DNA from 2 places in the Lysinibacillus sp. HST-98 genome. Region 2 is predicted to be linked to the other one. Evidence: riboswitches for the same ligand, from Rfam matches in the RefSeq annotation. Region 2 holds a riboswitch; the other holds the start of a gene.
The links. A riboswitch is a leader RNA that binds a small molecule or an ion and turns the genes downstream of it on or off. The one in region 2 is predicted to bind cyclic di-GMP.
Positions count from the first base shown of each region.

Region 1: another riboswitch for cyclic di-GMP. It lies ahead of JIN86_RS20755 (methyl-accepting chemotaxis protein); the one in region 2 lies ahead of JIN86_RS02240 (amidase).

Region 1 covers NZ_JAENHX010000012.1:42,777-47,212, forward strand. Annotated here, with positions in the region: gene JIN86_RS20735 (MFS transporter) at 1-711, shown strand, start outside; gene JIN86_RS20740 (alpha/beta-type small acid-soluble spore protein) at 782-985, opposite strand; gene JIN86_RS20745 (YehS family protein) at 1,171-1,665, shown strand; gene JIN86_RS20750 (hypothetical protein) at 1,807-2,001, shown strand; cyclic di-GMP riboswitch class I at 2,211-2,296, shown strand; gene JIN86_RS20755 (methyl-accepting chemotaxis protein) at 2,403-4,154, shown strand; gene JIN86_RS20760 (SDR family NAD(P)-dependent oxidoreductase) at 4,144-4,436, shown strand, end outside.
Region 2 covers NZ_JAENHX010000001.1:438,291-442,726, forward strand. Annotated here, with positions in the region: gene nspC (carboxynorspermidine decarboxylase) at 1-899, shown strand, start outside; gene JIN86_RS02240 (amidase) at 945-1,826, opposite strand; cyclic di-GMP riboswitch class I at 1,870-1,960, opposite strand; gene JIN86_RS02245 (chemotaxis protein CheW) at 2,098-2,586, opposite strand; gene JIN86_RS02250 (M20/M25/M40 family metallo-hydrolase) at 2,610-3,725, opposite strand.

The sequences.
Region 1 (4,436 bases), on a different contig from region 2:
TTCTTTGTAGGATTACTACCAGTTATTTTCGCCTTTATCGTACGTAAAAATATTGATGAATCACCAGAATGGTTAGCCGCGCAGAAACAACAAAATAATAAGCAAGAGAACGGGAAATTAGCACAATTATTTGCTTCACCTCGTATCACCATGACAACACTTTCCCTAATTCTAATGGCTACTGTTCAAATTGCAGGCTATAATGGTCTGATGATTTGGCTACCTTCGATGTTACAGAAATCGCAAGGTTTATCGGTTTCAAGCTCAGCATTGTGGACAATTAGTACCGCAGTTGGCATGATCATTGGAATGCTGACGTTTGGTAGATTTATGGATCGTTTTGGTGCAAAGCGAACATTCGGGATCTTTTTAGTAGCCTCTGCAGGTGCTGTATTCTTTTACTCGTTTGCAACAGGTGCAGTAGCGATATTAGTAGGCGGTGCGGTTGTAGGATTCTTCTCTAATGGAATGTTCGCAGGGTATGGTGCATTAATTAGTAGCTTTTATCCAGTACAAATTCGCAGTACAGCAACAAACACCATTTTTAACTTTGGACGAGCTATAGGTGGGTTTTCACCAATCTTTGTAGGCTTTATTTTACAAAGCTACGATATGACCGTCGTGATGATTTACTTAGCAGCGCTGTATTGTATTTCCTTTATCGTTATGCTAACGCTAAAGAGCTCAGGGAAGGAATTGCAAACAGCATAATTTTATAGAGCACGAAAGAACGAATTCCAATTATGTAAATGGGATTCGTTCTTTTCTTTTTAGTATTTAATTATAATAAACCTTTTGAACGTTTTTCAGCGATTTCAACAAGGCGCTTTGTAATCTCTCCTCCAACGGAACCATTTGCGCGAGAAGATGCTTCTGGCCCAAGCTGAACGCCAAACTCTTGTGCAATTTCATATTTCATTTGATTGACTGCCTCATGTACACCAGGTACTAGAAGTTTATTTGAACTGCGGTTATTGTTAGCCATTGTTCTCACCTCCTTGACCTTAGAATGGTTGCGATTAAACTTTTCATACATTTAAAAAGTAGGAAATGCACACGCTATTTGCTAACAACAACAACTTGTGGAAAGCTAGCAATAATCAGCAAACTCTCTGTTATAATTAAGCCTGGCTCTTTACTATATAAGGTTAATTAAAGGAGGAACATATAATGACGAATAATGATATCTTAATTCGTTTACGCTATGCGTTCGATATAAAAAATGTAGATATGGTAGAAATTTTCAAACTTGGTGGCATGGATTATACAAAGGAAGAAGTATTAAATATGCTAATTAAGATTAATGATGAGGAAGAAGCACCAGAAGAATACATCAAATGTAATAATAAAATGTTAGAGGCATTTTTAAATGGATTAATTACTTATAAACGCGGGCCTCAGAAACCAAGGGAAGGACAGGCTGTTGGACCGTTACCTGTGTCAGGTAAAGAAAGCCCAAATAATATGCTACTAAAGAAAGTAAAAATTGCTTTAGCTTTAACAACTGAGGAGATGCTTGAAATTTTATATGACGGCGGCATTAAAGTAACAAAAGGTGAATTAGGTGCTATTTTAAGAAATCCAAGTCATCGTAATTATAAAGAGTGTGGCGATTCATTCGTACGAAATTTTTTAAGGGGCTTAACATATAAATATAGAGCATAATGCACAATGGATATCAATCATAAAGTGCCATTTTTTTCTTTAAAACTCGTTGACAATTTGTGACGAAATTGTGTACAATAAATTTATCACAAAATGTTCACAAAAAAGATGAAAAATGTTCACAGACAAAGGGGTGCTTGTATGATTTATTTTGACATCTTATTAGTAGCTATTGCATGTATTACAATGCCTTTTATTGTTGCAGTTATGTTAGATATTTTTTATGCAGAACGAAAAAAAGTGCGCTTTTCATTACGTCGTACTTCCGTATGGTATATCGCTATGTTTGCGTTATCCTTCATACCATCCGTATTACTTGTCACACAAAATGTATAATTTATTCAAACACTTAGGGGTAAGTGAAATGAAAGTTGACAGCTACAACGCTAATTGAGGTTGTAGCTGTTTTAGTTTGTTCAATAGTGAAGAAAACCTTCATAATTAAGTAATTTATATAATTATTAATGAAGGAACAGCTAGTATAAAATATGTGCGTTTTAACTAGTGAGCATTGACTACTTTTACCTACTGTGTTAATTTTGGTAGGGAAATATAGGCAAATTTACTGAAAAGTAGAGACGCAAAGCTACAGGTCTAAGGCAATAAATGCTATGACGGCTGGGTTGCAAAAGAGTGCTAGTTGTATCATTCTCATTCTAGTTTTTGTTCTTTTATGCCTATTTCTTTTGAAATAGGCTATTTTTTTGCAAGTAAAGTTCAAAGGAGGAAAAGGGGAAATGAAGTTGTTAAAAAACACATCATTAAAAAATAAGCTTTTACTAACAGTCTCTATCGTTGTATTACTGCTTATCGCTATTATTACGACGCAAAGTATAAGTGAATTGAATAATCGGATGAATGTGGATTTAGAGCAAGAATTAAAAAGTGTTGGTTTATTAACAGCTATGAACTTAGACAGTGATGAAGTAAAAGATTTGCTGTCCGAAAAAGGGGAAACAAACGCAAAGTTTACAAAGATCCAAAAGCAACTTGATATGATTCAGGACCAGCAAGGTATTATGAGCTGGAGTTATATTTGGGATGTGAAGGATGAGGGTGGCGTCAATCCAATTGGCTATACCTCTAATCTAAATGAAGTATATGAAGCTGGTGAAATTTTTACTGATTTAGCGGATGAACATGTAGAAACAGCAAAATTAGCTATTGAAAATAATAGTACAGAGGTAACTGCTATTTTCGAGGATCCTTTTGGTTCTTGGAGAACGGTTTTTAGTCCTATTAAAGATGATAATGGTCAACAAATTGCCCTATTAGGGATTGATTACTCCGCTGATTACATCAATACGATTATTAAAACAAGTGTCATTAAGCAAATTGTCATTGCCATTATCGGCATTTTAATTTTATTAGTTTTAGTTTACATAATTATAGATCGACTATTAAAGCCACTGAAAAAAGTAGTGAACGTTGCCAATCAAGTGGCAAATGGTGAATTAATAGATGTGGATTTAGAGACATCGAAGGATGAAATTGGTAAATTATCTGAATCCATTCGTACAATGGTGGCTAATTTGCAACATATTATTTTAAACATACGCAATACATCCAATCACGTCTCTTCAGCAGCCAATCAATTAACGGTACATGCTGGTGAAACTTATAACAGCTCAACAAATATTGCACTAGACATGAATCAAATTACACAAAATGCTGAGGCCTCGATGACGATGACAGAGGAAACTGCTGCTGCTATGGAAGAAACTGCATCAGGTATTCAGCAAATTGCTGACTCTGCAAATGTAGCTGCGGAATCCTCTATTTCAGCATCACAGGCTTCTGAACGAGGCAATGAAGTTGTCCAACAAGTTATTGCTCAAATGGAGTTAATTAATGATTCTGTTGAGCAAATAGGGACAACCATTAATGGTCTACATATTAATACGAAAAAAATAAGTGAAATTGTTAGCTTAATTACTGCTATTGCCGATCAAACAAATCTATTAGCATTAAATGCTGCCATCGAAGCGGCACGAGCAGGCGAACATGGTAAAGGCTTTGCCGTTGTTGCGGATGAGGTGAGACGCCTAGCTGAACAATCCTCTCAATCAGCAACAGAAATTTACAATTTAATTAGTTCTATTCAGTCTGATTCAAACGCTTCTATCACGGTTATGGAAAAAGGCAAAGAGGATGTTAAGGTAGGGATGGCATTTACTAATGAAGTAGGCGAAATCTTTAAAGAAATTCTTACTTCCTCAGAAGAAGTCGCTAGCCAAATACGTGAAATTTCCGCTGCTTCACAACAAATTTCTGCATCCTCAGAAGAAGTGGCGGCATCTGTAAATAATATTAAACAATCTGCAGAGCAGTCAGCAGAGTTCTCTTCAAATGTCTCGAAATCTACACAAGAGCAATTATCTACCATGCAGGAAGTAAAGGATGCCTCTTCATCACTGGGCAAAACAGCAGAAGAGTTGCAAGGTCTTGTGGCAAAATTCAAATTGGAGAATAATCATAATGGACATTAATTTTACAGGGAAAAATGTTTTAATTACAGGTTCTAGTAAAGGAATCGGTAAAGCCATTGCATTAGGCTTTGCACAACATGGAGCCAATATTTTAATTAATTATATTGGGGATGAGCAAGAGGCAGAAGCTGTACGTGCAGAAGCGGAAAAGTTTGGTGGGAAAGCTTTAATATTCCATGCTGATGTTTCTAATTCACAAGAAGTACAGGCGATGCATCAATTTATGGACGAGCATCTCGGGGAACTTGATATTCTTGTAAATAACGCTGGATTTGCACAGGG
Region 2 (4,436 bases):
TTCACGTTTATGCACCTGCTTATATTGAGCATGAAATGGACGAGCTTCTAGGCTATGTGGATCACATCGTATTTAACTCATTTAACCAATGGGCTCAGTTCAAGGATAAAGTGAAATCTGCTGGTAAAACAATTGAATGTGGTATTCGCGTGAATCCTGAATACTCTGAAATTGAAACAGCCCTTTACGATCCTTGCTACACAAACTCTCGCCTTGGTACAACATTGGCTAACTTTGATAAATCACAGCTTGACGGTATCGATGGCTTACACTTCCATGCGATGTGTGAACAAAATTCGGATACATTAGAGCGTATTATTCAAGTAGTTGAGGAAAAATTTGGTGATGTTTTACACCAAATGAAATGGTTAAACTTCGGTGGCGGTCACCATATTACACGTGATGATTATGATGTAGAAAAACTTGTGAACATCATTAATTATATTCAAGAGAAGTATAACCTGCTTGTTTATCTTGAGCCAGGTGAAGCAGTAGCCCTTAATACAGGCTATTTAGTAGCAACAGTGCTAGATATTCAAGAAAATGGAATGGATCTTGCTATTTTAGATACATCAGCAACATGTCACATGCCTGATGTACTTGAAATGCCTTACCGTCCAATGATTATTGGTTCTGGACAAGCAAATGAATTAGCACACACATATCGCTTAGGCGGGCTAACATGTCTAGCTGGTGATGTGATTGGCGATTATTCGTTTGAACAGCCATTAAAACCAGGTGATCGTCTTGTATTCACAGATATGGCTCATTATTCAATGGTTAAAAACCATATGTTTAACGGTGTCAACCTACCATCTATCGTTTCTTATAATGATGAAGAAGGTATTAAAGTCATTCGAGAATTTAAATTCGAGGACTACAGTGGTCGACTGTCCTAATACCAATAGAAAAGCCCTTCCAGTTTAACACTGGAAGGACTTTTTTTATGGACGCATGGTCATCCAATTCTCCACATAATGAATGGCTACTCCATGAAAAGCATCATTATTTGAAAAATGTTGCTGAACAAGTATAAGCTGTTCATTCATAAAGGCTTCTCCATTATCATAAAAAGTAATATTTTCCCCTTCCTCTGAAGCGCCTGTTTCTACACCAATTACAATTGATTTGTTCACAGTGGAAGCATAAGCGATTTCATGTTCTACAATAGAGATAATATCTTTTGCAGCATCACGATAGGCCATGATCGTCACACTATCCACATGGTCAATGACCCAATCAGCTAATAACCCTTTTCCAAATGCATTATAATACTGAACTTCATCAAACCAAAATGGCATATCTACTTCTAAAGTAAGTTGTAACTGACTTGCTTTCTCACTTGCTTTCATTATTAGTGTTTGATAGGATTCTATCGTTTGTGCTTGATGTAAGCTCCATCCACTATTTAAATAAGGTTCTACATCAAGGTGAACCCCAGAAAATCGCTCAGATTCAGTTGAATTCTCATTATATGTATGTAACCAATTAAACAATTTTTCTTGGCTTCGACTACCCTCAGCTGAAACCCAGCTTGCAGCACCATCCAATGCATAAATGCGTATACCTTTGTCAAAAGCGCTACTAATAAAATGCTTATAGTTATCGCTCGCTATGCCTTGATCGATTTGCAGATAAACTTTATTGACATCATTATGTTCTAAAAATAATAATATTTTTTCTTGATCATCCATGATAAGGGATGTATCCCACAGCCACGTAGCCTTTCCCTGTATAGCCATTGCATCAACCTTTCCACTTGATAAAGCTAATGAACTAATCATAATGACGATTAGTGCGGTCCATACTTTTAATTGTCTCTTCATACGAACTAACTCCATTCTACTCGCCACGGCTCCTAGAACAGAACCTGGCAACCTGACAATCATGCACTAAATTATAGTGTTTTGACTCATAGCTTGGCGCCCCTCCCTTTCGATGAAGTTTGCCTTTTTCAGTTTTTTCTTAATCATTATCATACGCGGTTAGCAATGGTTTGTCTGTAGGTATAATGCATAATTGTCACATGTATGATCAGGTAAAAACGACAAAATACAGGTTAAATTTACTATTCAAACATAAAAAAACGTAGAGTACTTATGCCTCTACGTTTTCCTTTTCATTTTCAAGCATTTTGTGTAAATAATTGATAATTTCCCTAATGCCCTCTAATGAATTAACCAGTATTTTTGGATCAACATATGTTATCATACGATTTTCAAGATTAGCTACCGCTGTAAAATAACGCGTTTTACTATAATTGACTAGACCCAATTGCTGAAGTACTGATTCATCGAAATCAAGAATTTCTCGTGCTTCTGTAACAAGTAATCCATAATTAACCACATCAGTATTCAACACAATGATACGTGCGGTTGCTGTATTCGATGAACGATTGTACAGTATGCGTTCAAAATCAAGAACAGGTACAAGCTCACCGCGAATTCTTGTAAAGCCTAGAAGATAGTTAGGTAAATGAGGAATAGGTGTTACTTGCTCTAATTTTTCAATTGAAATCGCTTGCTCCACAGGCACAGCATACTCCTCTGTCCCACAAGCAAAAACGACTGCTTTGACACTTTCCATAGGGTCACATCCTTATTCGACTGTTAGTTTTTTGCCGATTCTTTGACGATTTCTACTAGCAAATCTGCTAATTTTTCAAGCTCTTCTACTGGTATTTTTTCATTCGTTGTATGGATATCCTCGTATCCAACAGATAAATTAACTGTAGGAATGCCAAAACCTGCGATAACGTTTGCATCTGAGCCTCCACCAGAAATGCCTAGTGTCGGTGTACGATCAACATTGCGTGCAGCAGCCATAGCTACCTGAACTACTTTATCAGATTCCGTTACACGGAAGCCTGGATACATTAGCTTCACTTCTACCTCTGCACGTGCGCCTAACGAAGCAGATACTTGTTCAAACGTATCTTGCATATGCTTTGTTTGCGCATCCAATTTAGCTTTGTCTATAGAGCGTGCTTCTGCAAGGATTGTCACTTCGTCACAAACAATATTCGTCGCTTGTCCACCTTCAAAACGCCCAATATTTGCAGTCGTTTCTTCGTCTAAACGACCTAGTTTCATTTGAGCAATGCATTTTGATGCGACTGTTATGGCCGAAATACCCTTTTCAGGAGCAACTCCTGCATGTGCCGTTTTTCCAATAATCTTTGTGAAAATTTTCGCTTGGAATGGTGCTGCTGTCACGATACCACCAACTTTGCCATCGCTATCAACCGCAAATCCATATTTTGCTTTAATGTTCGCTGGATCTAACTCTTTAGCGCCAACAAGGCCACTTTCTTCACCAGCCGTAATAATAAATTCAATATCGCCATGTGCAATATTTTGCTCTTTCAAACGTTTGACCATCTCAAATAGAGCAGCTAGACCTGCTTTATCATCGGCACCTAAAATGGTTGTACCATCTGATACGATATAGCCATCTTCACGTAAAGACGGTTTGATGCCTTTCCCTGGAACAACAGTATCCATATGAGAAGTGAAATAGATTGGCTCTACATCCAATGTGCCCTTTAATGTGGCAATAATATTACCTGCCCCATGTCCATTACGCGTATGTGCATCGTCTTGAATCACTGAAAATCCAAGTGCAGTCAACTTATCTACAAGAATTGGTGCTATTAGTTGTTCATGTTTTGTTTCTGAATCAATTTGTACGAGCTCAAAAAACTCTTCTACTAAACGACTTGTCATGTTGTAAAACTCCCTTAGTTTACGTGTATTTCCACGTTATAGTATACGTATTATTTTAGCACAACGTCAGAAGAGTTGAAATCATTGAACAATACTACCAAAATAAAAAGTCTGAGAAAAATCTCAGACTTTCCCATAGTGTTAAAGAACAAAACCATCAATAGAATTTTTTGAAAGGTGAAAATGGTTTCCGTTGCAGGCTACTTGCTTTCCTGTGGGCGAGCGCCGAGCCGCTTCGTGCAGGGCTCGCCTGTCTCGCTATCCCACGGGAATCAAGTAGCCTCCCGCTCCAACCTACAAAATGTTAACTTTTTAGCAAAGGTTTTCAAATAAAGTGAAGGTCCTCACTACCCATTTTATGGAGGGGGGTTGTAACTAATCACTTCTTCGCAATGAAATTAAGAGTCTATTCTTTCTCTAATTATACAAATATTGGGTTAATTTGATTGCTACGGCTAGCTAGTATGAAAGATAATGAAAAGACACTTTGCCACATCGTTGATTTCCGTTCCACCAGTGTCACTTCTAGGGGATTTAGTCACAGATGAGACCCTGGAGCGAACTCAGTGAGTGAAGCGGCTCATCGGACGCCCCCTGAAAAGGACACTGGCGGAACGGAAATCACACCCTCACCTTGCCAAAAGGTCTTTTTCTGCTAGTGACACGATCTTTTTTCAACAACATGAAAAAGCTGAGAAAAATCTCAGACTT